4 regions of the Citrobacter sp. Igbk 17 genome follow, and region 3 is predicted to be linked to each of the others. Evidence: predicted binding sites of a transcription regulator. Region 3 holds the regulator's gene; each other region holds the start of a gene.
The links. Region 3 encodes CRP, which controls carbon source genes, mostly activating them, when cyclic AMP is high. Its sites were predicted from a motif close to ATGTGANNNNNNTCACAT; they were not measured.
Positions count from the first base shown of each region.

Region 1: ldtB (L,D-transpeptidase) is a predicted target of CRP. The motif match lies at 3,180-3,197, and genes of this name have one in related genera.
Region 2: serC (3-phosphoserine/phosphohydroxythreonine transaminase) is a predicted target of CRP. The motif match lies at 2,519-2,536, and genes of this name have one in related genera.
Region 4: deoC (deoxyribose-phosphate aldolase) is a predicted target of CRP. The motif match lies at 6,442-6,459, and genes of this name have one in related genera.

Region 1 covers NZ_JANEWI010000009.1:83,553-91,624, forward strand. Annotated here, with positions in the region: gene mntS (manganase accumulation protein MntS) at 204-332, opposite strand; gene mntR (manganese-binding transcriptional regulator MntR) at 519-992, shown strand; gene NNO08_RS07815 (anion transporter) at 989-2,098, shown strand; gene ldtB (L,D-transpeptidase) at 2,163-3,083, opposite strand; gene NNO08_RS07825 (ABC-F family ATPase) at 3,313-4,905, shown strand; gene NNO08_RS07830 (DUF1479 domain-containing protein) at 4,989-6,251, opposite strand; gene NNO08_RS07835 (Cof-type HAD-IIB family hydrolase) at 6,400-7,215, opposite strand; gene NNO08_RS07840 (formate C-acetyltransferase/glycerol dehydratase family glycyl radical enzyme) at 7,674-8,072, opposite strand, start outside.
Region 2 covers NZ_JANEWI010000010.1:71,185-79,256, forward strand. Annotated here, with positions in the region: gene aroA (3-phosphoshikimate 1-carboxyvinyltransferase) at 1-1,205, opposite strand, end outside; gene serC (3-phosphoserine/phosphohydroxythreonine transaminase) at 1,275-2,363, opposite strand; gene ycaO (30S ribosomal protein S12 methylthiotransferase accessory factor YcaO) at 2,813-4,573, shown strand; gene focA (formate transporter FocA) at 4,978-5,835, shown strand; gene pflB (formate C-acetyltransferase) at 5,895-8,072, shown strand, end outside.
Region 3 covers NZ_JANEWI010000051.1:7,208-15,279, forward strand. Annotated here, with positions in the region: gene ppiA (peptidylprolyl isomerase A) at 42-614, shown strand; gene NNO08_RS21210 (YhfG family protein) at 721-888, shown strand; gene NNO08_RS21215 (putative adenosine monophosphate-protein transferase Fic) at 878-1,480, shown strand; gene pabA (aminodeoxychorismate synthase component 2) at 1,512-2,075, shown strand; gene argD (bifunctional acetylornithine/succinyldiaminopimelate transaminase) at 2,161-3,378, shown strand; gene NNO08_RS21230 (YccS/YhfK family putative transporter) at 3,469-5,556, opposite strand; gene crp (cAMP-activated global transcriptional regulator CRP) at 5,608-6,240, opposite strand; gene NNO08_RS21240 (OsmC family protein) at 6,549-6,953, shown strand; gene NNO08_RS21245 (phosphoribulokinase) at 7,052-7,921, opposite strand; gene NNO08_RS21250 (YheU family protein) at 7,975-8,072, opposite strand, start outside.
Region 4 covers NZ_JANEWI010000025.1:29,037-37,108, forward strand. Annotated here, with positions in the region: gene prfC (peptide chain release factor 3) at 1-539, shown strand, start outside; gene osmY (molecular chaperone OsmY) at 839-1,456, shown strand; gene NNO08_RS15270 (DUF1328 domain-containing protein) at 1,585-1,746, shown strand; gene NNO08_RS15275 (patatin-like phospholipase family protein) at 1,989-3,062, shown strand; gene NNO08_RS15280 (metal-dependent hydrolase) at 3,059-3,835, shown strand; gene NNO08_RS15285 (YjjW family glycine radical enzyme activase) at 3,944-4,807, opposite strand; gene NNO08_RS15290 (YjjI family glycine radical enzyme) at 4,779-6,329, opposite strand; gene deoC (deoxyribose-phosphate aldolase) at 6,591-7,370, shown strand; gene deoA (thymidine phosphorylase) at 7,478-8,072, shown strand, end outside.

The sequences.
Region 1 (8,072 bases), on a different contig from region 3:
AGGGAATGGGTCCGCATCCGCGAGCCGCAATATATGCAGGGCTGCGAAAAGATAGAGTGTGTGCATGAGAAGGTCAACTACTACAAAGAAATTGTTTTGAGAGGGCAACTGCAAAACAGACAAAAAGAAGGGTTATTTGGACGAAACCGATCACCGTAATCAGGTTACGACAAAAAAATGAAGCGGCGTACCGCGACGCCGCATTATTTTGCTGAGGGTTTATCCTGCTCTGGTTTGCCGTTAATCATGTCACACAGCATTGAGATCAGCATCAACCGTACTTTAAAGGGAGAGTGGCTAAACACGCGTATACACCTCTTAAATTCATTCATACAAACCTCCTGACTTCACGATCCCATCAGTCCTTGAGGGATGTCTTTATTATATACAGATATAGCACAGGCTATATTATATAGCTATTGCTAAAACGTTAATTTTTTGTGCCCGCGCAACTCTGGTTTACAATGAGCGTTCTCTAATCAGATGCTGTTAACGCGTCACAGGAACGAGGAAGCAGAATGAGTCGTCGCGCAGGTATGCCAACAACAAAAAAAGTGACGCAATTGGTGAATGTCGAAGAACACGTTGAAGGATTTCGTCAGGTCCGCGAGGCACATCGCCGTGAGCTGATTGATGACTACGTAGAGCTGATTTCCGATCTCATTATCGAGGTGGGGGAGGCGCGTCAGGTGGATATGGCTGCTCGTCTTGGGGTTTCCCAACCGACGGTTGCCAAAATGCTTAAGCGCCTGGCCTCCGTTGGGTTGATTGAAATGATTCCCTGGCGTGGGGTGTTTTTAACCGCTGAAGGTGAGCGTCTGGCGCAGGAGAGCCGGGAACGCCATCAGATTGTGGAAAACTTCCTGCTGATGTTAGGTATCAGTCCGGAGATTGCCCGTCGCGATGCGGAGGGAATGGAGCATCATGTCAGTAAGGAAACGCTGGAGGCTTTTAGTCGGTTTACGCAACAGCAAGGAACAGGCTCTGAATGAGTTTTCCTTTTCTTCGCGCCTTACAGCGCGATCGTTTTTTCCAGCTGTTAATCCTCATCGGGGTTGTTCTGAGCCTGTTTGTGCCATTTACACCCTGGGCCTGGCCTGGGGCAATTGACTGGCACACAATTATTACACTAAGCGGCCTGATGCTGCTAACCAAAGGCGTGGAGCTAAGCGGTTACTTTGATGTATTAGGGCGCAAGATGACCCGCCGCTTCCACACGGAGCGTCAGCTAGCGATATTTATGGTGCTGGCGGCGGCGCTGCTGTCGACCTTTCTGACCAACGATGTCGCCTTATTTATTGTTGTTCCCCTTACCATTACCCTGAAAAAACTGTGCGCCATCCCGGTAAACCGCCTCATTATTTTTGAGGCGCTGGCGGTGAACGCAGGTTCTCTGCTGACACCGATAGGTAACCCGCAGAACATTCTGATGTGGGGGCGCTCTGGCCTGTCATTTACTGCGTTTACCTGGCAAATGGCACCGCTTGCTGGCACCATGATGCTGACGTTGGTGGTGCTGTGCTGGTTCAGTTTCCCACATAAAACGCTGCACTATCATAGCGGTACGCGCGCACCTGACTGGCAGCCTCGGTTGGTGTGGAGCTGCCTGGCGCTGTATATCGTCTTCCTGATGGCACTGGAGCTCCAGCTTGAGCTGTGGGGCCTGGCGATTGTGGCGACTGGATTCATGATATTGGCTCGTCGTGTGATTTTAAGCGTGGACTGGACGTTGCTGCTGGTGTTTATGGCGATGTTTATTGATGTGCATTTGCTGACGCAGTTACCGGCGTTACACGGAATAACCAGTCAGATTGGCACGCTTTCAGCACCGGAGCTCTGGTTGACGGCAATCGGCTTATCGCAGTTTATCAGTAACGTTCCCAGCACTATTTTGTTGCTCAACTATGTTCCACCGACGCTATTGTTGGCCTGGGCGGTTAATATCGGCGGGTTCGGCCTGTTGCCGGGGTCGCTGGCGAATCTGATTGCTTTACGCATGGCGAATGACCGACGTATCTGGTGGCGTTTTCATCTGTATTCGGTGCCGATGCTGATATGGGCGGCGCTGGTGGGGTATGGTTTGTTGTTATTACTGTGAAAGCGGCATTGAGGCAATAAAAAAGGCGGATGATTCATCCGCCTTTTTCGTTTCAGGTATGTGCTTAGTTCAGACGAACCGGCATACCAGAGCGGTTCTGTACCGCCTGCTCAACGACGGCCTGATCGACGTCAGACTGACCGGTGATGCTGGTAATGCTCTTGTTCAGCGTAATCGGTACGATTTCGCCGCCTTCGAACTGCGCTTCAGTGGTAGACAGTGGGTTATGTACCTCAATGTAACGGCTACCGTCTGGTTCAGTGGTGGCTTTCACTGGCTCATCAATAAACTGGACGCGCGTACCGACCGGCACGTTTTCAAACAGGAATTTGATGTCATCGTTACGCAGACGCACGCAGCCATGGCTGACGCGTAAGCCGACGCCGAAGTTAGCGTTGGTACCGTGGATAGCATACAGACGGCCGATATACAGCGCGTACAGACCCATCGGGTTATCCGGACCTGCCGGAACAACGGCTGGCAGCGGTTCGCCCGCAGCACGGTATTCCGCATGCATTTTAGCGGTTGGCGTCCAGGTTGGGCCCGCTTTCTTACGTTCAACTTTGGTGGTCCAGTTGATAGGGGTGTCTTTACCTAACTGGCCGATACCGATTGGCAGAACGATGACGGTGTTGGTACCTTTCGGGTAGTAGTACAGACGCATTTCGGCGCTGTTAATCACAATACCTTCATGCACGGTATCCGGCAGGATCAGCTGCTGAGGAATGTTCAGTACGGTGCCGCCTTTTGGCAGGAAGGTATCCACGCCCGGGTTAGCTTCCAGCATGTTGGACAGACCCATCTGGTACTCTGCCGCATAGTATTCTAGCGGCTGGGTGTTGCCTTCAGGAATGGTGATAACCTGGTTTTGGCCAATTAAACGACTACCATCGGTAGGCAGCGGGTACGTGACGGCTGAAGCAGTGTTACAAAAACCAACTACCGCGAGCGCCGCCGCGAAAAGCGTTGTCAATTTCATATTCATTTTTGCGAGATTCTGAAGCCAAGCAGGCTAGTGGGTTGAGATTTATGTAGTGTTGGGCACGCATTATATGTGCATTCTGAGCAACAAGGAATTCGGATGTGTACTAAATCACACTTTTTTCCTTTTGCTTTCACTTTATCTGTGCAGCATGAACGGCGCGATCTTATTGCAGACTTATGGCATAATAAGCGGTTTGTCACATATTTCTTTCTCTTTTCAGGATACGCCAGTGTTAGTTTCCAGCAACGTCACTATGCAGTTCGGCAGTAAGCCGCTGTTTGAAAATATTTCCGTCAAATTTGGCGGCGGCAATCGTTACGGCCTGATTGGCGCGAACGGTAGCGGTAAATCCACATTTATGAAAATTCTCGGCGGCGACCTCGAACCGACGCTGGGTAACGTTTCACTCGATCCGAACGAGCGCATCGGTAAGCTGCGTCAGGATCAGTTCGCCTTTGAAGAGTTCACCGTTCTCGACACCGTTATTATGGGGCACGCTGAACTGTGGGAAGTGAAGCAGGAACGCGACCGTATCTACGGCCTGGCCGAGATGAGCGAAGAAGACGGCTATAAAGTGGCTGACCTCGAAGTTCAATATGGTGAAATGGACGGCTACTCTGCGGAAGCCCGTGCGGGTGAACTGCTGCTGGGCGTCGGCATTCCGGTAGAACAGCATTACGGCCCGATGAGCGAAGTTGCACCCGGCTGGAAACTGCGTGTCCTTCTGGCGCAGGCGCTGTTCTCTAACCCGGACATTCTGCTGCTCGACGAACCAACGAACAACCTGGATATCGACACTATCCGCTGGCTGGAGCAGACGCTGAACGAGCGTGACAGCACCATGATCATCATTTCGCACGACCGTCACTTCCTGAACATGGTCTGTACGCATATGGCGGATCTGGACTACGGCGAACTGCGCGTTTATCCGGGCAACTACGACGAATACATGACGGCGGCGACTCAGGCTCGTGAGCGTCTGCTGGCTGATAACGCCAAGAAAAAAGCGCAGATTGCCGATCTGCAATCCTTCGTCAGCCGCTTTAGCGCCAACGCATCTAAATCTAGACAGGCGACCTCGCGTGCGCGTCAGATCGATAAGATTAAGCTCGACGAAGTGAAAGCCTCCAGCCGTCAGAACCCGTTCATCCGCTTCGAACAGGATAAGAAACTGTTCCGTAACGCGCTGGAAGTGGAAGCCCTGACTAAAGGATTCGAGGAAGGCCCGCTGTTTAAAAACTTTAATCTGCTGCTGGAAGTGGGAGAGAAGGTTGCCATCATTGGTGCCAACGGCGTGGGTAAATCCACCATGCTGAAAACGTTGGTTGGCGATTTGCAGCCGGACAACGGTACCGTTAAGTGGTCTGAAAATGCCCAGGTCGGTTACTACGCGCAGGATCACGAATATGAGTTTGAAAACGATCTGACCGTATTCGAGTGGATGAGCCAGTGGAAACAGGAAGGCGACGATGAGCAGGTTGTGCGCAGCTTCCTCGGTCGTCTGCTGTTCAGTCAGGATGACATCAAGAAGCCTGCCAAGGTGCTCTCCGGTGGTGAAAAAGGGCGCATGTTGTTTGGCAAGCTGATGATGCAGAAACCGAATATCCTGGTTATGGATGAACCAACCAACCACCTGGATATGGAATCAATCGAATCGCTGAACATGGCACTGGAAATGTATCAGGGTACGCTGATCTTTGTTTCTCACGACCGTGAGTTCGTCAGTTCGCTGGCAACCCGTGTGATTGAAATTACGCCGGAACGCGTGATCGACTTCACCGGGAACTACGAAGATTATCTGCGGACTAAAGGCGTCGAATAACGTTTCCGTCTTTATGCGCGTTACAGGTGTGTTGGCTGCACCTGTAACGCGAAATACTTAGGGGGAATTGGGGTTATTACAAATTAGATAATCCCCAGCGCGCGCTTACCGTGGATATTCAGATCCTCCAGTGTAAAGCGGCCTTCCCAGTTCGTTTCATAATCTTCACGCGGAAAATCACCTGGTGATGTGCCTTTTTCCAGGGCCGTCTTCACTTTATGGGCGTAGGCCAGATTCTTCTCACACATCGGTGCGGCAGGGATGTACATCACATTACCCCAGCCCTGTTGATTTTCCACCGGCGCAACGGCGTGAATGACATCACAATGCCACCACACTGAATCTCCGGCCTCCAGTTGTGGAATGCTGGTTAACGCCTCCATCAGTAGTGGGTGCCACTGTTCTGACACCGGCAATACTCTGCCTGGCGCGACGCCACACAGTTCATCATCCGGGACATCGTCCAGCAGGGGACGCAACAGCACATAAGCCATCGCTTCCGGAATAGGAACAACATGCAGTAGCCCCTGGCCTGGCAGCATATCGGACAGTGCAGTCCAACCCTGGAAGGTCCGAAACACTGAGCACTTCGTGGTGTTATCTACCGTGTACTCTTCGACATCGGTGCGATGTGCAGCATGCCACGGATCGTACTCTGCCAGCTTGCCGTTAAAGACATTGGCGAAAACACGCTGATAAGCCGGAAGCAGCCAGCGCTCCAGTGCTCCGGAGTCGGTGTGTGCGCCCAGCCCTTTGGACGTCGTTCCTGGCGGGCGGCGGCGAATACGGTCAGGATAAATGACGCTGACATCCGGGTTAAACCACTGCTTACCGTCACTTTCAAACGTCCATAAGCGATTGAGAAAGGACTGTGCATTCGCCATCTCCTCACTCTGATGGGCCTGCATTTGCGCCTGTGACCAGTAGATCGGATAGATCTCTGGACGCGATGCGCTCAGGGTACCGAAGAAATTATCCCCTGGTCCCTTATAGCGTTCATCAAAGTGATTGCGATCCAGATAGTCCAGCATCGATTGATCCCAGCCCAAAGCCTGTTCGCGAGGGAAATGGCCTTTAATAACAGCACAACCGCGACGCTTAATGTCTTCACGCTGCTCTGCACTCACGCGACCTGCTTTGATATCGGCATATGACAACACCGGCCAGACCGCGGAACCTTGCGCTTTAAGGTCGTTGATTTCCGCCACACGGCTGGCGATGCCCTCACTAAGTTGATTGAAAATCAACTGGACGTCCCCGAGCTGTGCCCGCAGCTGTTGCTTCATCTGACGGATTGCCGCTTTGTGGTCGGCGGGCAATGTGTTGCTGGTAAAAGTAAAAGCCATAACCACCTCGCATAACTTTCATTTGAAACTTATTTAACTTACAAATGCAATATAAGTTAAAAATAAGTTAATGCAAGTTTAAAAACTTGATGGCGTGCACGAAATGCAAAAACGGTGAGAACCGGAGCAGGTACTCCGGTCGGCAGGATCAGACGTTGAAAGGGGAGGTGTTATCCAGCACGGCCTGAATCACGTTCAGTGCACCTTGATGGTTATTATCGTCGGTCTGATAACGGGCAATAAATTTGATGTTCTCGGCTGCATTGGCCATGGCGAAAGAGTAGTGCGCCATTTTCAACATTTCCGCATCGTTGCCACTGTCGCCGATGGCGACGACGTTTTGTGGTGACAGGTTCCAGCGTTTTAGCAGGCGGCTGATACCGTTGGCTTTATGTAAACCTGGAATAATCAGATCGATAAACCCGAAGCCGCTGGTGACGGGCTTCATAATGCCATCCAGCGCAGCATGCAGGTGATCGATAACCAATGGGATTTGTTGGTCTGGTAAATTTAGCGAGAACTTGAACAGCACATCGTCGATATCCTGATAATCCTTTACGGGCTTCAGGCGATGGTAGTGTTTTGACATCAACGCCACAAAAGATTCCGGGGCGTTTTCACTGACATAGGCGCTTTGCAGACCACAAGCCACGAAGTTGAGCTGTTTATCTTTTAGCAGTTCACCAATGACAATACGGGACTCGTGGCGGGTTAGCTCGCCGTGAAACAGCTGTTTACCATGTTCAAACACCAATGCACCGTTCTCGGCGACAAAAGAGATCTCATCTTTGAGTTCCGGGAAAAAAGAGATGAGCTGGTAATACTGGTTGCCGCTGGCCACGACAAATTCAATGTTGCGTTTTTTCAGTTCCTGATACTGCGCCATAAATCGTACGCGATCGTACTTTTTGGCATCATCGAGAAACGTTCCGTCCATATCTGTGACGATAACGTTGATGGTCATACTGGCTCCTGGCTCATTACTGCGACCAGAAATATTCTAATAACAATGTGACCTGAAGCACAAATTTAATTTCGAATGAAAGTTTCACGGTCGTCTTCAACGTCACTGGTGCGTGAAAGACGGGGGGGCGTGCTGTTGTTGTAAGCCGGATAAGCGTCAGCGCATCCGGCAATGGGGAGGGTAGTGTGCCGGATGACGGCGTGAACGCCTTATCCGGCCTACGGGAACGTGACTTGCACTCCGGATATCGGCGTGCTCAGGATTACTAATAACAATGTGACCTGAAGCACAAATTTAATTTCGAATGAAAGTTTTCCCGTTGTCTTTCACGCCACAGGTGCGTGAAAGACGGGGGATTGTGCTGTCGTTGTAGGCCGGATAAGCGTCAGCGCATCCGGCAATGGGGAGGGTAGTGTGCCGGATGGCAGTGTGGAGTCTCATCCGGCCAGCAATATTGTTTACAGCATGTGTTCAGTACGGGCGATAATGTCGTCCTGCGCATCCGGAGACAGCGCAGTGAAGAAAGCGGAATAGCCTGCGACACGAACGACCAGGTCACGGTACTGATCCGGGTGTTTTTTCGCGTCCAGCAACGTTTCACGAGACACGATGTTGTACTGAATATGCCAGCCTTTGTGCTCTTCAAAGAAAGTCCGCAGCAGGAAAATCAGCTTCTGTTTATCAGACTCATTTTCCAGCGTTGCCGGATTCAGCTTCTGATTGAGCAGTACGCCGCCGAGAATCGAACCCGTGGGCAGTTTACCTACCGAGCCAATGACCGCCGTTGGGCCGAGGTGGTCAGTACCGGAAGCCGGGCTTGCACCCTCCGCCAGCGGTGTATGTGCTTTACGTCCATC
Region 2 (8,072 bases), on a different contig from region 3:
GTAACCGGTGTGTCAGACAGCGCCACCAGCGAGAAACACATCGCCATACGGTGATCGTTATAGGTCGCAATATCCGCAAACTGCAGCTTAACCGGCGGAGTGATACGGATAAAATCATGCCCCTCTTCAACTTCCGCACCCACTTTCCGTAGCTCAGTTGCCATAGCAAACAGACGGTCAGTCTCTTTGACACGCCAGTTGTAAATGTTCCGTAAAGTCGTTGTGCCCTTTGCAAACAGCGCGGCGGTCGCAATGGTCATTGCCGCATCAGGAATATGATTCATATCCATATCAACAGCGTTCAACTCACCGCGAGTACAGGCAATAAAATCATCACCCCATGTCACGGTCGCGCCCATTTTTTCCAGCACATCGGCAAAGCGAATATCACCCTGCATGCTATGACGCCCAATTCCGGTAACCTTCACCGTACCGCCTTTGATCGCGCCGGCCGCGAGAAAGTACGAGGCCGATGAAGCATCGCCTTCTACCAGATAAGCGCCCGGAGACTGGTACTGTTGGTTGCCCTGTACGACAAAACGCTGGTAGTTCTGGTTTTCAATGTCAACACCAAACGTTTTCATCAGGTTCAGCGTGATGTCGATGTACGGTTTTGACACCAGATCGCCTTTAATCGCGATCGTCGTATCCTGCGGCGCCAGCGGTGCCGTCATCAGCAGCGCGGTCAGGAACTGGCTGGAAACGCTGCCGTCTACCTCAACCTGTCCTCCGTCGAAGCCACCACGCAGACGTAAAGGCGGATAGTTTTCCTGCTCCAGGTATTCAATATTCGCTCCGCCCTGGCGCAGCGCATCAACCAGATGGCCAATCGGGCGCTCTTTCATGCGCGGTTCACCCGTCAACACGATATCATTGCTGCCCAGGCACAGAGCGGCGGCCAGCGGGCGCATTGCGGTTCCGGCGTTACCAAGGAACAGCTCTACAGCACCTTCGGCATGCAGCGGACCACCATTCCCCGTAATTTCACAGCGGGTACGATCGGCCGAAAGGGTATAGCTAATCCCCAACGCATTCAGCGCATTCAGCATATGGCGGACATCATCACTGTCCAGCAGGTTTGTCAGGACAGTAGTGCCATTTGCTAATGCAGCCAGCAGCAAAGCGCGGTTAGAAACACTTTTGGATCCAGGCAGATTGATGGTGCCATCCACCCGCGCAATGGGTTGTAACGTCAGGGATTCCATGAAACTCAACTCTCAAAAACAGACATAAAAACCCCACAGGCTGGCTGTGGGGATGAAAAGTACAGCAGATTAGCCGCGGCGACGCTCGAAATCGACCATGAAATCGGTCAGTGCTTTTACGCCTTCCAGCGGCATAGCGTTATAGATTGAAGCCCGCATTCCGCCAACCACACGGTGTCCCTTCAGTGCATGCAGACCCGCAGCAAACGACTCTTCCAGGAAGAGTTTATCGAGCGCGCTGTCAGCCAACTGGAACGGTACGTTCATGCGTGAACGGTTCGACTTCGCCACATCGTTGCGGTAGAAATCACTGTTATCAATCACGCCGTACAGCAGTTCTGCTTTTTGCTGGTTAATTTTATCCATTGCGCTGACACCGCCCTGTTTTTTCAGCCATTTAAAGACCAGGCCTGACAGATACCAGGCAAAGGTCGGTGGCGTGTTAAACATGGAGTCGTTGTCATTCAGTACGGTATAGTCAAGGATTGACGGGCAAGACACGTGGGCTTTGCCCAGTAAATCTTCGCGTACGATGACAATGGTCAGCCCCGCAGGACCAATATTTTTCTGCGCCCCCGCATAGATAACGCCATAACGGCTAACATCAAGCGGCGCGGAAAGAATGGTAGAAGACAGATCCGCCGTGACGACCACATTGCTGGCAAAATTCGGCGTTTCATCAATCGCGATACCGTCGATGGTTTCGTTCGGGCAATAGTGCAGATACGCCGCGTTGTCAGAAAGCTGCCATTCGCTCATCGGCTTAACAGCGCGCAAGCCGTCAACGGTGACTTTGGCATCAATAACGTTTGGCGTGCAGTACTTTTTCGCTTCTTTAATCGCGCTGGCGGCCCAATAACCGGCATCGACGTAATCCGCGGTGGTTTTATCACCCAGAATATTTAACGGGATACCCGCGAACTGCCCGCGACCACCGCCATGGCAGAACAACACTTTATAGTTGGAGGGGATACTGAGAAGATCGCGAAAATCCTGCTCCGCTTCCTCTGCAACCTGGATGAACTCTTTGCCTCGGTGGCTAATTTCCATCACCGACGTGCCAAGACCGTTCCAGTCACAAAGATCCTGTTGAGCCAGTTTAAGTACTTCCGCCGGAAGCATTGCCGGACCTGAACTAAAATTGAAGACCTGAGCCATTTCCCCTCACCACGTTGTGTTGTTATCCATCCAATCAACATCCTGTCGTTTACGATAATTCCTGTGACAGACATTGGGTATAAGTTATTCCTGTGGATATCGGTTTTATCATTCAGTGACACGCGCCGCAATGGGTAAAACTGACCAGGACCAAAATGAGCGATACGTCACACAACAGAATCTATCGGATTGACGGATAAAAACCGAGATTTTCGCTATCAGGAGGCGCATTTTGCCCAGCCGACCTTCGACCATTCTGGTTTTGCATGGCGCAGAGAGACATAAAGAAAGAAGCCCCCTACCCGTCAGCAGATAGTCCGCAGACATTCGACTGAACACGCTACGGTGTGAATCAAAGGCTTTATTTACGCCGAGGCTCCGGCGGCGATAGCGCCATTCATTGAAAACCCGTATCATTGCGCGCTTTCCGTACGACAAAAGTGATTTTCATGACGCAAACATTTATCCCCGGCAAAGATGCCGCACTGGAAGATTCCATCGCTCGCTTCCAGCAAAAATTACTCGACCTCGGTTTTCAAATTGAAGAAGCCTCATGGTTGAATCCCGTTCCTAACGTCTGGTCTGTACATATTCGCGACAAAGAATGCGCGCTGTGCTTTACCAACGGTAAAGGTGCGACGAAAAAAGCGGCGCTGGCCTCCGCACTGGGCGAATATTTTGAGCGTCTGTCCACGAATTACTTCTTTGCGGATTTCTGGCTGGGCGAAACCATCGCTAACGGCCCGTTCGTACATTACCCGAACGAAAAATGGTTCCCACTGACTGAAGATGATGACGTACCTGAAGGTTTGCTGGATGCGCGTCTGCGTGCATTCTACGATCCAGACAATGAACTGACCGGTAGCATGCTTATCGATCTGCAATCCGGCAATGAAGAACGCGGCGTTTGTGGCCTGCCGTTTACCCGTCAGTCAGATAATCAGACCGTTTACATTCCGATGAACATTATCGGTAACCTGTACGTATCTAACGGTATGTCTGCGGGTAACACACCGAATGAAGCCCGCGTTCAGGGGCTGTCTGAAGTTTTTGAGCGCTATGTGAAGAACCGCATTATCGCGGAAAGCATCAGCCTGCCGGAAATTCCGGCCGAAGTGATGGCGCGTTACCCGGCAGTCGTTGAATCCATTGCAAAGCTGGAGGCCGAAGGATTTCCAATCTTCGCGTACGACGGCTCGCTGGGCGGCAAATACCCGGTTATCTGCGTTGTACTGTTCAACCCGGCTAACGGTACCTGTTTTGCCTCTTTCGGTGCGCACCCGGATTTCGGTGTTGCACTGGAGCGTACCGTCACTGAGCTGTTGCAGGGCCGTGGTCTGAAAGATCTTGATGTCTTCACCCCCCCAACCTTCGACAATGAAGAAGTGGCTGAGCACACTAACCTCGAAACGCACTTCATCGATTCCAGCGGTCTGATCTCCTGGGATCTGTTCAAGCAGGATGCCGATTACCCGTTCGTTGACTGGAATTTCTCCGGTACAACGGAAAAAGAGTTTGCAACCCTGATGACCATCTTCAAAGCGGAAGATAAAGAAGTCTACATCGCCGACTACGAGCATCTGAGCGTTTACGCTTGCCGCATTATCGTTCCGGGTATGTCTGACATCTACCCAGCAGAAGATTTGTGGTTAGCCAACAACAGCATGGGCGCGCATCTGCGCGACACTATTCTGTCTCTGCCGGGTAGCGAATGGGAAAAAGAAGACTACCTCAACCTGCTCGCACAGCTGGATGAAGAAGGGTTTGACGACTTCACTCGCGTACGTGAGCTTCTGGGTTTGGCGACCGGTGCGGATAATGGCTGGTATACCCTGCGCATTGGCGAACTCAAAGTAATGCTGGCTCTGGCGGGTGGTGACCTTGAGCAGGCACTGATCTGGACGGAATGGACAATGGAATTTAACGCATCCGTCTTTAGTGCTGAACGCGCAAACTATTACCGTTGCCTGCAAACTCTGCTGCTGTTGTCACAAGAAGAGGACCGCCAGCCGCTGCAGTATCTTAACGCATTTGTTCGTATGTACGGTGCAGAGGCAGTTGAAGCAGCAAGTGCAGCAATGAGCGGAGAAGCGCCATTCTACGGATTACAAACAGTTGATAGCGATCTGCAGGCTTTCCCGGCACATCAGTCTCTGCTGAAAGCCTATGAGAAGCTGCAACGCGCGAAAGCAGCGCACTGGTCAAAATAGTGGCAAACAGCCTATGTTGAGTAGGCTAAACGCATTGTCTGGGCTATATTACGGGGCGCTTTAAGCGCCCTGTTTTTTTATTTTTGTCTACTCAAAAATAAATGTAAAAGCAAGGTTAAATATTAGTAGTTGATATTAAAAATTTTGGTTTATTAATGTCGCTATTTATCTCAATTACTCCATTTTAATTAACCGTCCAACTGGAGGCATAAAGAAAAAATTCAACTCACTTTATAATTTTTAAAATTTATTTTTATATGGATAATCAATAAGTTACACCGTAATCGCATAAAAACCATGCGTCTTGCGGGCCTATAAGCCAGGCGAGATATGATCTATATCAAATTCTCATCTATAATGCTTTGTTAGTATCTCGTCGCCGACTTAATAAAGAGAGAGTTAGTGTGAAAGCTGACAACCCTTTTGATCTTATACTTCCTGCTGCTATGGCCAAAGTTGCCGAAGAAGCAGGCGTCTATAAAGCAACGAAACATCCGCTTAAGACGTTCTATCTGGCAATTACTGCCGGTGTGTTCATTTCAATTGCCTTTGTTTTCTATATCACTGCCACAACCGGTACCGGCACAATGCCTTTCGGCATGGCAAAGTTGGTGGGTGGTATCTGCTTTTCCCTGGGGCTGATCCTTTGCGTTGTCTGCGGCGCTGATCTCTTCACTTCAACCGTACTGATTGTCGTCGCTAAAGCCAGTGGTCGTATTACCTGGGGTCAGTTAGCGAAGAACTGGCTTAACGTTTATGTCGGTAACCTGATTGGTGCGCTGATCTTTGTGTTACTCATGTGGCTTTCTGGCGAGTATATGACCGCCAACGGCGCGTGGGGACTCAACGTCCTGCAAACTGCCGACCACAAAGTGCACCATACTTTTGTTGAAGCTGTAAGCCTTGGTATTCTGGCTAACCTAATGGTGTGTCTGGCCGTCTGGATGAGCTACTCTGGCCGCAGCCTGATGGACAAAGCGTTTATCATGGTATTACCGGTCGCAATGTTTGTTGCCAGCGGTTTTGAGCACAGTATCGCAAACATGTTTATGATCCCTATGGGTATCGTAATACGCGATTTCGCCACCCCGGAATTCTGGACCGCTGTCGGTTCTTCTCCGGAGAATTTTTCTCACCTGACCGTGATGAATTTCATCACCGATAATCTGATTCCGGTTACGATCGGTAACATTATCGGCGGCGGTTTGTTGGTCGGGTTGACATACTGGGTCATTTACCTGCGTGGTAACGATCATCATTAATCTGTTGATGCTCATTGCACGTAGTAAATAAAAAATCCACTTAAGAAGGTAGGTGTTACATGTCCGAGCTTAATGAAAAGTTAGCCACAGCCTGGGAAGGTTTTACCAAAGGTGATTGGCAGAATGAAGTAAACGTCCGTGACTTCATTCAGAAAAACTACACTCCGTATGAGGGTGACGAGTCCTTCCTGGCTGGCGCAACTGAAGCGACCACTGCACTGTGGGACAGCGTAATGGAAGGCGTTAAACAGGAAAACCGCACTCACGCGCCTGTTGACTTTGACACCTCCGTTGCTTCTACCATCACTTCTCACGACGCTGGCTACATCAACAAAGCGCTCGAGAAAATTGTTGGTCTGCAGACTGAAGCTCCGCTGAAACGTGCGATTATCCCGTTTGGCGGTATCAAAATGGTTGAAGGTTCCTGCAAAGCGTACAATCGCGAACTGGACCCGATGCTGAAAAAAATCTTCACCGAATACCGTAAAACCCACAACCAGGGTGTATTCGATGTTTATACCAAAGACATTCTGAACTGCCGTAAATCCGGTGTTCTGACTGGTCTGCCAGATGCGTATGGCCGTGGTCGTATCATCGGTGACTACCGTCGCGTTGCGCTGTACGGTATCGACTACCTGATGAAAGACAAATACGCTCAGTTCGTCTCTCTGCAATCAGACCTGGAAAATGGCGTAAACCTGGAAGCGACTATCCGTCTGCGTGAAGAAATCGCTGAACAGCACCGCGCTCTGGGTCAGATCAAAGAAATGGCGGCTAAATATGGATGCGATATCTCTGGTCCGGCTACCAACGCTCAGGAAGCTATCCAGTGGACTTACTTCGGTTACCTGGCCGCTGTTAAATCTCAGAACGGTGCAGCAATGTCCTTCGGTCGCGTATCCACCTTCCTGGATGCTTACATCGAACGTGATATCAAAGCTGGCAAAATCACCGAGCAAGACGCTCAGGAAATGATTGACCACCTGGTCATGAAACTGCGTATGGTTCGTTTCCTGCGTACTCCTGAATATGATGAACTGTTCTCCGGTGACCCGATTTGGGCAACTGAATCTATCGGTGGTATGGGCGTTGACGGCCGTACTCTGGTTACCAAAAACAGCTTCCGCTTCCTGAACACCCTGTACACCATGGGTCCTTCTCCGGAGCCGAACATCACTGTTCTGTGGTCTGAAAAACTGCCTCTGAACTTCAAGAAATTCGCCGCTAAAGTGTCCATCGACACCTCTTCTCTGCAGTACGAGAACGATGACCTGATGCGTCCGGACTTCAACAACGACGACTACGCTATCGCTTGCTGCGTAAGCCCAATGGTTGTTGGTAAACAAATGCAGTTCTTCGGTGCGCGTGCAAACCTGGCGAAAACCATGCTGTACGCAATCAACGGCGGCGTTGATGAAAAACTGAAAATGCAGGTTGGTCCTAAATCTGAACCGATCAAAGGCGACGTTCTGAACTTCGACGAAGTTATGGACCGCATGGATCACTTCATGGACTGGCTGGCTAAACAGTACGTCACTGCACTGAACGTTATCCACTACATGCACGACAAGTACAGCTACGAAGCCTCCCTGATGGCGCTGCACGACCGTGACGTTATCCGCACCATGGCGTGTGGTATCGCTGGTCTGTCCGTTGCTGCTGACTCCCTGTCTGCAATCAAATATGCGAAAGTTAAACCGATTCGTGACGAAGACGGCCTGGCTGTTGACTTCGAAATCGAAGGCGAATACCCGCAGTTCGGTAACAACGACTCTCGCGTAGATGACATGGCGGTTGACCTGGTAGAACGTTTCATGAAGAAAATTCAGAAACTGACTACTTACCGTAACGCTATCCCGACTCAGTCTGTTCTGACCATCACTTCTAACGTTGTGTATGGTAAGAAAACTGGTAACACCCCAGATGGTCGTCGTGCAGGCGCGCCGTTCGGACCGGGTGCTAACCCAATGCACGGCCGTGACCAGAAAGGTGCTGTTGCCTCTCTGACCTCCGTTGCTAAACTGCCGTTTGCTTACGCGAAAGATGGTATCTCTTACACCTTCTCTATCGTTCCGAACGCACTGGGTAAAGACGACGAAGTTCGTAAGACCAACCTGGCGGGTCTGATGGATGGTTACTTCCACCATGAAGCGTCCATCGAAGGTGGTCAGCACCTGAACGTGAACGTCATGAACCGTGAAATGCTGCTGGATGCGATGGAACATCCGGAAAAATAT
Region 3 (8,072 bases):
ATCCACTTGCTTTAGTTTCTGCTCTCGTTTAAGGAAATCTCATGCTCAAATCGACTCTGGCGGCTGTTGCAGCTGTTTTCGCTCTTTCTGCTATCTCTCCCGCAGCGCTGGCAGCGAAAGGGGATCCGCACGTTCTGCTGACAACCTCTGCCGGTAACATTGAACTGGAACTGAACAGCCAGAAAGCCCCGGTTTCAGTGCAAAACTTTGTCGATTATGTCAACAGCGGTTTCTATAACAACACCACGTTCCACCGTGTGATCCCGGGATTTATGGTGCAGGGTGGTGGGTTTAACGAGCAGATGCAGCAGAAAAAACCTAACCCGCCAATCAAGAATGAAGCGGATAACGGGCTGCGTAACACCCGAGGCACGATCGCTATGGCGCGTACTGCGGATAAAGACAGTGCGACCAGCCAGTTTTTTATCAACATTGCGGACAATGCATTCCTCGATCATGGCCAGCGTGACTTTGGTTACGCCGTGTTCGGTAAAGTTGTGAAAGGTATGGATGTTGCGGACAAGATTGCGCAGGTACAGACCCACGATGTCGGTCCTTACCAGAATGTTCCGTCAAAACCGATTGTTATCCTTTCCGCTAAAGTCCTGCCGTAAGCCTATTTTGCGCGGGTAGTCCCTGCCCGCGTTCTCCCCCTTCTCTGCGTAACCCGAAATTGCTGCTTATACTTGTGGCAAGTGTCGGCTCATTCAGGGAGGTCACGTGAAAAAACTCACCGATAAACAAAAGTCCAGGCTCTGGGCGCAACTGCGAAATGCCAATTTCCAGGCAAGCCGGCGACTGGAAGGCGTGGATATTCCACGGGTTACTCTGAGCGCTGAAGACGCCCTGGCGCGTCTTGAAGAATTGCGGAGGCACTATGAGCGATAAATTCGGTGATGGACGCGACCCCTATTTGTATCCTGGGCTGAACGTTATGCGTAACCGGCTGGGGGTTCATCAGGCGCAGCGTCTGGCGCAGGCAGCTTATGAATTGACGGCGCTGCGTGCCGCCACAATTGAACTGGGGCCGTTAGTTCGTGGTTTACCCTACCTGTGCGCTATTCATCGCCAGCTTTATCAGGATATTTTCGACTGGGCTGGCAAGCTACGCGAAGTCGATATTTATCAGGGCGACACACCTTTCTGCCATTTTGCCTGGATAGAGAAAGAGGGCAACGTGCTGATGCAGGACCTGGAAGACGAGTCCTGGCTGGTGGGATTGCCGCCAGAAAAGTTTGTGGACCGCCTCGCACATTACTACTGCGAAATTAACGTGCTGCACCCGTTTCGCATCGGCAGTGGTCTGGCGCAGCGTATTTTCTTCGAACAGCTGGCGATTCATGCCGGGTATATACTCAACTGGGAGGGCATCCAGGTTGAGGAGTGGAACCAGGCAAATCAAAGCGGCGCCATGGGTGACCTGTCCGCACTGCAGGCGATATTTCGTAAAGTGGTAAGCGAAGCCCTGGAAATTGAGTAGAATAGCGCGGTTCTTCTGTACCGGAGCCGCCATGATCCTGCTTATCGATAACTACGATTCTTTTACCTGGAACCTGTATCAATACTTCTGCGAACTGGGCGCAGATGTCCTTGTCAGACGCAACGACGCGCTGACGCTGGCGCAAATTGATGCCCTGAATCCGCAGAAAATCGTCATTTCTCCGGGGCCATGCACGCCGGATGATGCGGGCATCTCGCTGGATGTCATTCGTCATTATGCGGGTAAGATCCCTATGCTGGGCGTTTGTCTGGGCCATCAGGCAATGGCACAAGCCTTTGGCGCGACCGTCGTGCGGGCGGCGAAAGTGATGCACGGTAAGACTTCACCCATTACGCATACCGGGCAAGGTGTTTTTCAGGGATTGGCAAACCCGCTAACGGTGACGCGCTACCATTCGTTGGTGGTCGCACCTGAGACGTTGCCTGAGTGCTTTGAAGTGACGGCGTGGAGTGAAACGCAGGAGATTATGGGCATTCGTCACCGGGAGTGGGATATGGAAGGGGTGCAATTTCACCCGGAGAGCATCCTAAGCGAACAGGGGCATCAGCTGCTGGCTAATTTACTTAACCGGTGATTTAGGGTTGCTATTTAGTGATTTTTTATTCATATTTTGTGATTATAATTTCACTAGCATTTCTGCTTAACAGGGTGGTAATGACATGGCAACTGAACAAACTGCAATTACGCGCGCAACATTCGATGAAGTGATTCTGCCGATTTATGCACCGGCAGAGTTTATCCCGGTAAAGGGGAAAGGAAGTCGAGTCTGGGATCAACAGGGTAAAGAGTACGTTGATTTCGCGGGCGGCATTGCAGTGACCGCGTTAGGGCATTGCCATCCGGCACTGGTCGAGGCATTAAAAACCCAGGGTGAAACTCTGTGGCATACCAGTAACGTGTTCACCAATGAGCCGGCGTTGCGTTTAGGCCGCAAAATCATTGATGCCACTTTCGCTGAACGCGTGTTGTTCATGAACTCCGGTACCGAAGCTAACGAAACCGCCTTTAAGCTGGCACGCCATTACGCCTGTGTGCGCCATAGCCCATTCAAAACTAAAATTATCGCCTTCCATAATGCGTTTCACGGTCGATCGCTGTTTACCGTTTCCGTGGGTGGGCAGCCGAAATACTCTGATGGCTTTGGACCAAAGCCCGCGGATATCATCCATGTACCGTTTAACGATCTGCATGCCGTAAAAGCGGTGATGGATGATCATACCTGTGCGGTGGTGGTTGAGCCTATTCAAGGAGAAGGCGGCGTCACTGCGGCTACGCCGGAATTCCTGCAAGGTTTACGTGAACTTTGTGACCAGCACCAGGCGCTGTTGGTGTTTGATGAAGTGCAGAGCGGGATGGGGCGTACCGGCGATTTGTTTGCCTATATGCACTATGACGTGACGCCGGATATCCTCACCAGCGCGAAGGCGCTAGGCGGCGGTTTCCCGGTGAGCGCGGTACTGACCACCCAGGAGATTGCCTCCGCGTTCCATGTTGGCTCGCACGGTTCGACTTACGGCGGTAACCCGCTGGCCTGCGCGGTTGCGGGAGCGGCGTTCGATATCATCAACACCCCGGAAGTGCTGGAAGGTATTCAGGCCAAACGGCATGCCTTTGTGCAGCATTTGCAGAAAATTGATCAGCAGTTTGATATTTTCAGCGATATTCGCGGCATGGGACTGTTGATTGGCGCTGAGTTGAAGCCGCAGTTTAAAGGCCGGGCGCGTGATTTCCTCTACGCTGCTGCGCACGAAGGGGTGATGGTGCTAAACGCCGGGCCGGACGTGATGCGTTTTGCACCGTCGCTGGTGGTAGAGCAGGCGGATATCGATGAAGGGATGCAGCGCTTCGCGCAGGCGGTAGCGAAGGTGGTGGGCTGATTGCCGGATGGCGGCGCGAGCGCCTTATCCGGCCTACAGGGTAAGGTGTGATTCGTAGGCCGGATAAGCGTAGCGTATCCGGCAAATCTCTTAACCCTTCATGTCCCGCAGTCGGCGGCTCAGCCAGATACCGTGGTGCGGTCGCTGGCGCCAGGCAACAGAAGAGATGGTGTGCATGGTGTTAAGGTGCCCCAGTATTCGTTGTAGATGCTGCTCAAGCGTACTTAATGGGCCGTGTGAGAGCATCTCTGGTGATTCGAGAATATTCACATCACCAGAACTTCCCGGTCCGTCATATTCCAGCCGCTGTTGACAGCGCTGGAGTGCAATTTCGCAGGATTCCAGATATCGCTGCGCCAGATCCGGCGTCAACATCGTGTGCTCCCTTGCCAGGGTAGTCATTGCATTGATGTGCTCGACGATGAACTGGCTGTGTGTAACCCACAGTTTCATATCTGCCAGATAGTGCGAGTTAAACCCAGGTTCCTGCATGGCCTGGTTTAATGAGTTAAACAGCGTGTTTTGCGCCTGATTGACCCGCATGCGCTGATACGCCAACGGCGTGGCCTGCGGATCGTTGCTGAGGATGAGACGGATGGCTTCTTGATCTGCTCCTAGTGCATCGTGAGCGTTCTTACGTAGTAAACCACTCTGCCATTGCGGCCACAGCCAGAGCGTACCGCCAAAGGCGATCAAACAACCGATCACGGTGTCGACAAACCGGGGCACGATAAACTGTTCCCCGTTCAACGTGAGTAACTGTAGGGTATATACCGCTGTGACCGTAAAGCCCACGGTGGCCCAGCCGTAGTTTTTACGGATGATCAGATAGCTAACCAGGGTTATCAGCAGCATAGCTGCCAGCGTAAAACCCTCAGGAATATGAAAGTGCAACGTGACGCCGGCAATGACCAGTCCGACAAGCGTGCCCACCGAGCGGTGTAAAATACGCACCCGGGTTGCGCCGTAGCCATTTTGCGTGACGAACAGTATCGTCATCAGGATCCAGTAAGGTTTTGGCAGGTGTAAAGCGCTACCCATTAGGCTTGCGATACTCAACATGACGCTGATGCGTCCGGCGTTACGCAGCGCCGGAGATTTCAACGACAAATAGTTTTTCAGTGCAGGAATTAACGGTAATCGACGCTGTTTATCAGCCATCAAATCCCGGGCATACAGTGGGCGTTGGGTACGCAGCACGCGGGCAATGCGGCTGAAATGCCAGTAGCAAAATTGTCCCACCGGATTATCCGGGTGCTGCCGGGCAATCTTCTCCAGGGTGCCGATCTGCTTTTCCATCGAAAAACGCGTCGGTAAGCGGTGATACAAAATGTCATCGGCCAGTACGCGTAGACGTTCCGCAACGGTGCGAGCATTCCAGCGAATCACCTGTTCAGCATGACTACGCTCGACCAGCTTTTGCACTTCTTCGGGCTGGTGCAGGCTAACGGAAATATGCTCCTGTAAATCCAGCGCTTCCTGGAAAACACGTAGCAAGCGTTTGTATTCATTATTGTGATGTGCCGACAGCATGTGCATTTGCTGGTAGCACTGGGTAATCAGATCCACGGCTTTCTGTTGACGGACCAGCAGGGGGGGTAGCGCTTTTTCGGGATCGGCATGCTGGGTCAACATGCTGTATTTAGCCTCACAGTAATCGGCTAATTCGCGGTACAACAAACTGAGTGATTCGCGCAGCGGTTGTTCACGCCACATCCAGAACCAGAACCAGTTAAACAGGCCGTACCATACTGTCCCCAGCGCGTAGATCAGCAATGGCTCCCAGACGGGCATGTTCCCGGCCAGACTCAGTGTGAAAATCGCCGCGATCAGTGAGGCGGGCAGAAGTCGTGCATGCAACGGGCTTAGCTCAGCAGTCACACCGAGAATCAGCGTCAGGCCGGTGAGGATCAGCGGCAGCGGTATAGTCTGTGCCAGCAGTAACTGCATTATCAGGCTGCAGCCGGCAAACAGCGACGCGCCAATCACTAAGCGTTTGAAAAAGCGCTTATGTGGGGTATCAAGACCCGCAATATTGCAACAGGCAGGGACGAGGGAGAACAACAGTCCCAGATGAAGCTGACCAATGATAAGACCGACAGCCACAGGTAAACATAGCACCAGCGTCTGTCGTAGTGCGTAGTTGATCTCGGGGTGATAAATCAGTCTTCGCCACATCGGAGCAAACAAAAATGGCGCATTACTACGTAACACGCCATGTCGATGGGATTAACGCGTGCCGTAGACGACGATGGTCTTACCATGTGCGGAGATCAGGTTCTGATCTTCCAGCATCTTCAGGATACGACCAACGGTTTCACGGGAACAGCCAACGATCTGGCCAATTTCCTGACGGGTGATTTTAATCTGCATGCCATCCGGGTGGGTCATCGCGTCAGGCTGTTTCGCCAGATTCAGCAGAGTCTGGGCGATACGACCGGTTACGTCGAGGAAGGCAAGGTTGCCCACTTTTTCAGACGTTACCTGCAGACGACGAGCCATCTGAGAAGACAGGCGCATCAGAATATCTGGGTTGACCTGGATTAATTGGCGAAATTTTTTGTAGGAAATTTCAGCGACTTCACATGCGGTTTTGGCACGTACCCAGGCGCTACGTTCCTGGCCTTCTTCGAAGAGGCCTAATTCACCAATAAAATCGCCCTGATTCAGATAAGAGAGGATCATTTCTTTCCCTTCTTCATCTTTGATCAGCACTGCCACTGAGCCTTTAACGATGTAATACAACGTTTCCGCTTTTTCACCCTGGTGAATCAGCGTGCTCTTCGATGGGTACTTATGAATATGGCAATGAGACAAGAACCATTCGAGAGTCGGGTCTGTTTGCGGTTTGCCAAGCACCATGCGCGGTTATCCTCTGTTATAAGCTGTCTCCAGAGCCAGAACACGACGCTGTCTCTGGGGTTGCAAAAATGTGCTTCCCGCTACCTGGGAAGGGGGCTGCTAAAAATAGATTGCAGCCTGTAATGTGATGTCCTCTGCATACATGCAGTACGTCAATGTATTACTGTAGCATCCCGACTGTTTTAGCATAGCTTTCGCCGTGTGTCTCCTGGTGTCTCGCTTCAGCATGACGCAGGTCGCCTTCCATTGCGAGAATTGTTATGTACGCGTAATCTGTCAGGAAAATTGAAACATTGGAGTTACGAAATATGCAAGCGCGTGTAAAGTGGGTTGAGGGGTTAACCTTCCTCGGTGAGTCCGCCTCAGGCCACCAAATTTTGATGGACGGTAACTCTGGTGATAAAGCGCCGAGCCCGATGGAGATGGTATTAATGGCGGCAGGGGGGTGTAGCGCCATTGATGTCGTGTCCATTCTGCAAAAGGGACGCCAGGATGTCACCAACTGCGAAGTGAAGCTCACCTCTGAGCGCCGTGAAGAAGCACCGCGTCTGTTTACCCACATCAATCTGCATTTCATCGTGACGGGGCGCGACCTGAAAGATGCGTCTGTGTCTCGGGCGGTTGATCTTTCTGCTGAGAAATATTGCTCCGTGGCGTTGATGCTGGAAAAAGCGGTGAATATCACCCATTCCTACGAAGTGATTGCTGCTTAACATATGATGCCGGATGGCGGCGTAGCCTTATCCGGCCTACATAACGATACCGACTCGTAGGCCCGATAAGCGTAGCGCCATCGGGCACATCCCATACATCACTCTATCTTTTTACCTTCCATCAGCCTCTGCACCAATGGCAGCATGATCAATTCCATCGCCAGCCCCATCTTGCCGCCCGGCACGACTAATGTATTGATATGGGAAATGAATGAACCCTGCAGCATAGCCAGCAGCCAGGGATAATCGATGCCTTCCAGATTACGAAAATGAATCACTACAAAGCTCTCATCCAGTGACGGAATACTCTTTGCCGCAAAGGGGTTGGAGGTGTCGACGGTGGGCACTCGCTGGAAGTTAATATGCGTGCGGGAAAACTGCGGCGTAATGTAATTGATATAATCGTCCATTGAACGAACGACCGAGTCCATTACCGCTTCACGTGAATGCCCGCGTTCGCTGGTATCGCGGGTGAGTTTCTGGATCCACTCCAGGTTCACAATAGGGACAACACCAACAAGCAGATCGACATGCCGCGCCACATTTTGTTGTGGTGTAACGACGCCGCCGTGCAATCCTTCATAGAACAGTACATCAGTAGGTTCAGGAAGCGGTTGCCATGGGGTGAATGTGCCCGGAACCTGGTTCCATGGAACGGCTTCATCATAGGTATGCAGATATTTACGCGACTGTCCTTTTCCCGTCTGGCCGTACTCAATGAAGGTTTGTTCGAGCAGGCCAAAGTCATTCGCTTCAGGGCCGAAGTAGCTGATGTGTCGTCCGGCGTCGCGCGCTTTGCGGATCGCCATATCCATTTCCGGGCGGGTATAACGATGAAAACTGTCACCTTCCACCTCGGCGGCACGCAGATTTAACTGTGCGAAAATTTTACGAAACGCGAGGCTGGTGGTGGTGGTCCCCGCGCCACTGGATCCTGTTACCGCAATCACCGGATGTTTGGCAGACATAACAACTCCATAAATAGGTTGGTTTTTTATTATAGTCAGCCGTCGGCAGCGGATTACTCGTGAAGCTGTTTCCTCGGCATTATGTTGACCGTTTCATGCAGTTCGGACCACACCAGCACAGCTTCACCTGATTGTAGTTGGCGTTTGACGT
Region 4 (8,072 bases), on a different contig from region 3:
GTGACCGTTCTCATGTGGAAGAGGCGTATCCTGGCGATATTCTTGGTTTGCATAACCACGGCACGATCCAGATCGGCGATACCTTTACTCAGGGTGAAATGATGAAGTTCACCGGTATTCCGAACTTCGCACCGGAACTGTTCCGCCGTATCCGTCTGAAAGATCCATTGAAGCAGAAGCAGTTGTTGAAAGGGCTGGTTCAGCTGTCAGAAGAGGGCGCAGTGCAGGTCTTCCGTCCGATTGCCAACAACGATCTGATCGTTGGCGCCGTCGGTGTGCTGCAGTTCGACGTGGTGGTTTCTCGTCTGAAGAGCGAATACAACGTTGAAGCGATTTATGAGTCAGTCAACGTGGCGACTGCGCGCTGGGTAGAGTGTTCTGACGTGAAAAAATTCGAAGAATTTAAGCGTAAAAACGAAATTCAGCTGGCGCTGGATGGCGGCGATAACCTCACCTATATCGCGCCGACCATGGTTAACCTGAATCTCACCCAGGAACGTTACCCTGACGTTCAGTTCCGCAAAACGCGCGAACACTAATCTGCCTTCCAGGGTGCGGTATTCACCGCGCCCTGCAACTTTTCCTGTCTTTTAAATCCCTTGCGGAATGTTCTTAAATCCCCTGAGTTTTGTTTGCTTTTTAATCAATTCAGACATCAGCCACGAAATCGTGAACTATATTTAACAATGTGATGACATAAATATCGGCTTTTAATGCTCTTCATTAAGCATTTTTCAGCCTCTTTAGCTGATATTTATTTCAGTCACGTGATTAGTTGCTGGTTATGACCGCTAAGTGGCAGAACATCGCTATAAGCACAACAAACAGGAATACATCGATGACAATGACAGGACTTAAGATTTCTAAAACGCTACTGGCCGTGATGCTGACTTCCGCTGTCGCAACGGGTTCTGCCTATGCAGAAAACGGCACAATGGATAAAGCGCAATCCGGGCTCGAAAGTGCGGGGCAGAAAGTCGATAGCTCTATGAACAAAGTCGGTAATTTCATGGATGACAGCACCATCACCGCCAAAGTAAAAGCCGCGCTGGTGGACCACGAAAGCATTAAGAGCACCGATATCTCCGTCAAAACGGACCAGAAAGTGGTGACGTTAAGTGGGTTCGTTGAGAGCCAGGCTCAGGCCGAAGAGGCCGTTAAAGTTGCGAAAGGCGTTGAGGGCGTGACCTCCGTTAGCGACAAACTGCACGTGCGTGACAGCAAAAACACCTCTGTAAAAGGCTATGCGGGTGATACGGCTATCACCAGTGAAGTGAAAGCCAAGCTGCTGGCTGATGACATTGTCCCTTCTCGTAAAGTGAAAGTTGAGACGACCGATGGCGTGGTCCAGCTTTCAGGAACCGTCGATTCACAGGCGCAAAGTGAGCGTGCTGAGAGTATCGCTAAAGCAATTGATGGCGTGAAAAGCGTCAAAAACGACCTCAAAACTCAGTAATTCGACTTAATTCGTCCTCCTGACGTTTGTCGGGAGGCGCGTTGTGCACCACACTGAAAATATCGCCGATGAGCAGCCTGAGCGCTCATATCAAGCGGTCGACATTAACTATGGTAAAGGAGAAGCATATGTTTCGATGGGGCATCATATTTCTGGTTATCGCGTTAATTGCCGCCGCTCTGGGATTTGGTGGACTGGCGGGTACCGCAGCAGGCGCTGCAAAAATTGTTTTTGTGGTGGGGATCATCCTGTTTCTGGTCAGCTTGTTTACTGGGCGTAAACGACCCTAGCGTATCCCCTTTATTGTTCAAGTTACAGGTGCGTTGGCTACGTGCACTTACCCGAATCACTTACCAGAGTAAGCTCATCGGGACTCACGCCCTTGCCGCCTTCCTGTAACTCGAATTATGTTGGGGATTAGCTGTAAAGAAAAATTGCTACTAAGCCAGTCCATTGGACTGGCTTTTACGGTTTTAGCGCCGGGCAATTTGCGTTACCTTGTTGCTCTATTACAAAAAACAGGAAGGCAGAGGTGGGGCAGAGAATACCCGTCACGCTCGGTAATATAGCGCCGTTATCGTTACGTCCATTTCAACCAGGCAGTATGGCGCTGGTGTGCGAAGGCGGGGGGCAACGGGGGATCTTTACTGCCGGCGTACTGGATGAGTTTATGCGTGCGCAATTTAATCCTTTCGATCTCTTCTATGGGACATCTGCTGGCGCGCAAAATCTGTCGGCCTATCTCTGTAACCAACCCGGCTACGGGCGCAAGGTGATCATGCGCTACACCACCCGACGTGAGTTTTTTGACCCGGTACGATTCGTACGCGGGGGGAATCTCATCGATCTCGACTGGCTGGTGGACTCCACCGCTGCGCAGATGCCGCTGGCGCTGGATAACGCGGAGCGCCTGTTTGAGGCAGGTAAAGCGTTTTATATGTGCGCCTGCCGGGGAGATGACTACACACCGGGCTATTTTTCGCCGAACCGGCACAATTGGCTGGATCTCATTCGTGCATCCAGTGCGATTCCGGGATTCTATCGTTCAGGGGTTGTGTTGGATGGTGTGAACTATCTGGATGGTGGAGTCAGTGACGCCATACCCGTTCAGGAGGCGGCGAAGCAAGGGGCGAAGACGTTGGTGGTGATCCGCACCGTGCCTTCGCAAATGTACTACACCCCACAATGGTTCAAACGTATGGAGCGTTGGCTGGGGGAGAGCAGTCTGCAGCCGCTGGTGAATCTGGTTCAACATCATGAAGCCAGCTACCGCGCGATTCAGCGCTTTATCGAAAAACCGCCGGGCAAGCTGCGTATTTTTGAGATCTACCCACCAAAACCACTCCATAGTATGGCACTGGGGAGCCGCATTCCGGCATTGCGTGAAGACTACAAAACCGGACGCCTGTGCGGGCGCTATTTTTTGGCAACGATTGGTAAACTGTTGGCGAAAAATGTGCCGTTGCCTCGTCAGACGCCGAAGATTGTGGTGCCCAGCCCGGTGGTGGTTCCACCTGCCCCCGTTGCCAACGACGCCCATGCATCCGTTGCGAGCAGTGCGCCCCAGGCCAATGATACGACGTTTAATAATGAGGATCTGGCGTGAGTCCCCGGTTCATCGATACGCATTGTCATTTTGATTTTCCCCCCTTTACCGGCGATGAGCCAGCCAGCCTCCAGCGTGCGGCTGACGTTGGTGTGCACCATATTATTGTTCCGGCAACGCAGGCGATGAACTTTTCACGCGTACTGGCGTTAGCGGAAAATTATCCTTCGTTGTATGCCGCGCTGGGTCTGCATCCCATTGTTATTGAAGATCACGATGATGACGGTCTGGACAGGTTGCAACAGGAATTGGAGCAACGATCGCAGAAGCTGGTGGCGGTCGGTGAGATCGGGCTGGATCTCTGGCGTGAAGATCCGCAGTTTGATAAGCAGGAAAGGGTGCTGGAAGCACAGCTTAAGCTGGCGAAGCGTTACGATCTTCCGGTGATCCTCCATTCGCGCCGTACCCATGACAAGTTAGCTATGCATCTTAAACGCCATGATCTCCCGCGAACCGGTGTGGTGCATGGCTTTTCCGGAAGCCTGCAACAGGCAACGCGTTTTGTACAACTGGGGTACAAGATAGGTGTCGGTGGGACCATCACCTATCCACGCGCCAGCAAAACGCGTGAGGTGATGGCGACGTTGCCACTGGAATCGCTGCTGTTGGAAACCGATGCGCCGGATATGCCGCTTAACGGTTTTCAGGGTCAGCCTAATCGTCCTGAGCAGGTGGTCAGAGTCTTTGAGACATTATGCGTACTGCGTCAAGAGCCTGCGGACGTGATAGCAGATGCGCTGTATCGCAATACGACGGCGTTGTTTAATGTGTGAGGTATCCTGCGCTCCGTAGGCCTGATAAGCGAAGTGCATCAGGCATATCTTTGCCGGATGGCGGCTGCGCCTTATCCAGCCTACACATGAAGTCGTTGCATTCGGTAATCACAGGTACAGCGCCGGGAAGATCACATTATCCACGCCACGATTGCGTAACGCATTTGCCAGTTGCTCCACATCTCCCGGTGTGGCACTCGGCCAGGATTGCGCTTCGCCATACACCCCATGCGCATGAAAGGCATTTAGCCGCACAGGCACGTTACCTAAGCGATGAATAAACGCAGACAGCGGGTCGATGTGTTGCAGATAGTCTACCTGACCGGGGATCACCAACAGGCGTAATTCCGCGAGTTTTCCCTGGTCAGCCAGAAAGATAATACTGTTTTTAATCAGAGTATTATCGCGCCCTGTCAGTTGCAGATGACATGCGCTATCCCAGGCTTTTAGATCGAGCATCGCACCGTCGCAAACCGGTAGCAGCTTTTGCCAGCCGGTTTCGCGTAGCATGCCGTTACTGTCTACCAGGCAGGTCAGGTGCTGTAGCTGCGGATCGGCTTTGATCGCGCTAAACAGCGCAACAATAAACGGTAACTGTGTTGTCGCCTCACCACCGCTGACCGTCATTCCTTCAATAAACGGCGAGGCTTTACGAACATGCTGCAGCACCTCATCCACACTCATGGTTTGCGTCATCGGTGTGGCCTGCTGAGGACACATATGCAGGCAGGTGTCGCATTGCTGGCAAATATCAGATTGCCACCATACTTTTCCCGCGCTCAGACTCAACGCTTCATGCGGGCAATGCAGCACACATTCCCCGCAATCGTTGCAACGTCCCATCGTCCACGGGTTGTGGCAATTTTTACAGCGCAGATTACATCCCTGCAGGAACAGGGCCAGGCGACTCCCCGGCCCGTCGACGCAGGAGAAGGGAATCAGCTTACTGACTAAAGCGCATCTGCTGTTCATGGCTGATCACTCGGGGTTGTCGTTCCAGAATACGCGTATTGCGCGCGGCTTCTTCACCCAACCAGGTGGTGTTGGTACGTGAACCTTCGGTACGATATTTTTCCAGATCCGACAGGCGCACCATGTAGCCGGTCACACGGACCAGATCGTTTCCGCTCACGTTGGCGGTAAACTCGCGCATACCGGCTTTAAACGCGCCGAGGCAAAGCTGTACCAGCGCCTGCGGGTTACGTTTGATGGTTTCGTCCAGTGTGAGAATATCGCTGATCCCGGCGTGATAATACGCATGATGCGGCGCGACGGTTTGCAGATGGGTGATGGGATCGGGTTCATCACCATAAGGCAGGCGAGCGCCCGGCGTGGTGCCGATATCAGAACTGATACCCGACTGCGCATGCAGCATCGCGCGCTGCTTCCAGCCATATCTCACCGGCGTGTTGTTAACAAAGTCGGCGAGCTGGGCGCTAATACGATAACCAAGCTGATTAGCGTACTCATCTTTGCCGTAGCGAGCGTTCTCCCCCGCCTTATCGCACAGCAGGTTTACGGCTTCTGCCAGGCCATACATGCCAAACATAGGCACAAAACGTTCGGGATCGATCAACCCTTCCTGCACCAGGAAGCTATTCTCAAAGAAATGTGATTTCTCGTAGAGGAATTCACATCGTGAATTAATGATGGCGATTTGCTGTTGGCAGTAATGCGGTAGGGTACGCGTAAAGAAGTCATCGACAGAGGTACTGCGCTCTGCAATGGCTTTCAGATTGAGTCTGACCAGCGTACTTCCACCGCCCGCCAGTGGCAGTGAGTTGTAACAACTGACGACGCCATAGTGGCCTTTTGTGAAAATTTTATCATTTTCAGGGCCGTTAGAAATGTGCGGTTTACTGCATTCGCAAATATTTTGCGCGACGTTGAGCAGCAGATCGTCAGGTGTAATTTGCGGATCATAAATAAATGTCAGATTGGGCGAAACCTGCTTTAACTCTGCATCTGCGCGTAAAATTGCCCGCGTTACGGGCGTGTCGGCAGGACCAATATTGGCGTGCATAAACGCATCGGGCAGCGTTCTGTCGAGATAGCGCCAGAAACGTTTTATTCGAACATCGATCTCGTCTTGTGTTAGAATTCTAACATACGGTTGCAGCAACGCATCGAGTTGGCCGAGATACACCGGCATCGACGTCACTGACGGAACGTGGTGGTAAAGAATGGTGAGTAAGGATAATGCGTCATCGAGATCCTTTGCGCCTTCCAGTTCCAGCCATGATGAGCCGTTGGCCAGAAAACGCGCGTAATCGGGTAATACGTAGCGCGGTTTGAACGGGGCATGGCCTTCGTACATATCGCAGATAACCCCGTCATCCAGCGCCTGGCGTGCTTGTGCAGGCAGTTGCGGATACGGCAAAGCGTTTTCTGCCTCCAGTGCCAGAAAATGACGTTTTTGTTCAGGGCTGAGCACTGGACTGGTCACGATTTGTTGGCAGCGCTGTTGCAGCGCGAGTTCGCTTGACGTGGGCATCGTTGGTTCCTTTATGTACTGAAGGTTAAGCGCCATTGTAGGAAGCAACGCAGCACCATCCTTTGATCCGGATGCGCCTGATGTCACCGCATGCCGCCAGTAAAGGTCATTTATTTGAACTAGATCTCATTAGAGTAATGCAAATCTGTATGTGGTTTTCATTAACTGTGATGTATATCGAAGTGTGATTGCGAGCGGATGTTAGAATACTAACAAACTCGCAAGGTGAAATTTTATACGGCGATGCCGTTGGAGAATGTTATGACCGATTTAACAGCAAGCAGCCTGCGTGCACTGAAACTGATGGACCTGACCACCCTGAATGACGACGACACTAATGAGAAAGTGATCGCGCTGTGTCATCAGGCGAAGACCCCGGTTGGCAACACTGCTGCAATCTGCATCTATCCGCGTTTCATCCCTATTGCGCGTAAGACTCTGAAAGAGCAGGGCACACCGGACATCCGTATTGCCACCGTGACTAACTTCCCGCATGGCAACGACGATATCGAGATCGCGCTGGCAGAAACCCGCGCCGCGATTGCCTACGGTGCAGACGAAGTTGATGTGGTATTCCCGTATCGTGCACTGATCGCAGGCAATGAGCAGATTGGTTTTGATCTGGTTAAAGCCTGTAAAGACGCGTGCGCAGCAGCCAATGTGCTGCTGAAAGTGATCATCGAAACTGGTGAGCTGAAAGAAGAAGCACTGATTCGCAAAGCATCTGAAATCTCCATCAAAGCCGGTGCTGATTTCATCAAAACATCTACCGGTAAAGTACCGGTCAATGCGACGCCGGAAAGCGCACGCATCATGATGGAAGTGATCCGCGATATGGGTGTTTCTAAAACGGTTGGTTTCAAACCGGCTGGCGGCGTGCGTACTGCAGAAGATGCACAGCAGTTCCTGGCAATTGCCGACGAACTGTTTGGCGCTGACTGGGCCGATTCCCGTCATTACCGTTTTGGTGCGTCCAGCCTGCTGGCTAGCCTGCTGAAAGCACTGGGTCACGGCGACGGTAAGAGCGCAAGCAGCTACTAAGTTTGGATTGCCCATCGTAGGCCGGATCAGGCGCTAGCTGCCATCCGGCATCAATACGACCTGCCGGGGAGTACAGTGCTTTCCCGGCTCATAATCGGGAGGTTACCTTGTTTCTCGCACAAGAAATTATTCGTAAAAAACGTGATGGTCATGCGCTGAGTGATGAAGAAATTCGTTTCTTTATTAACGGTATTCGCGACAACACCATCTCTGAAGGGCAAATCGCCGCCCTGGCGATGACCATTTTCTTCCACGATATGACAATGCCTGAGCGTGTCTCGCTGACCATGGCAATGCGTGATTCAGGAACCGTGCTGGACTGGAAAAGTTTGCAGCTGAACGGCCCGATTGTGGATAAACACTCTACCGGCGGTGTAGGTGATGTGACGTCACTGATGTTAGGCCCGATGGTCGCAGCCTGCGGCGGCTTTATCCCGATGATCTCCGGGCGCGGTCTGGGGCATACCGGCGGTACGCTCGATAAACTGGAAGCGATCCCGGGATTTGATATCTTCCCGGACGATGCGCGTTTCCGTGAAATTATTAAAGACGTGGGTGTGGCGATTATTGGGCAAACCAGCTCACTCGCACCGGCGGACAAACGTTTTTATGCCACCCGCGATATCACCGCGACGGTGGATTCCATTCCACTCATCACGGGTTCCATTCTGGCTAAAAAGTTGGCGGAAGGACTGGATGCGC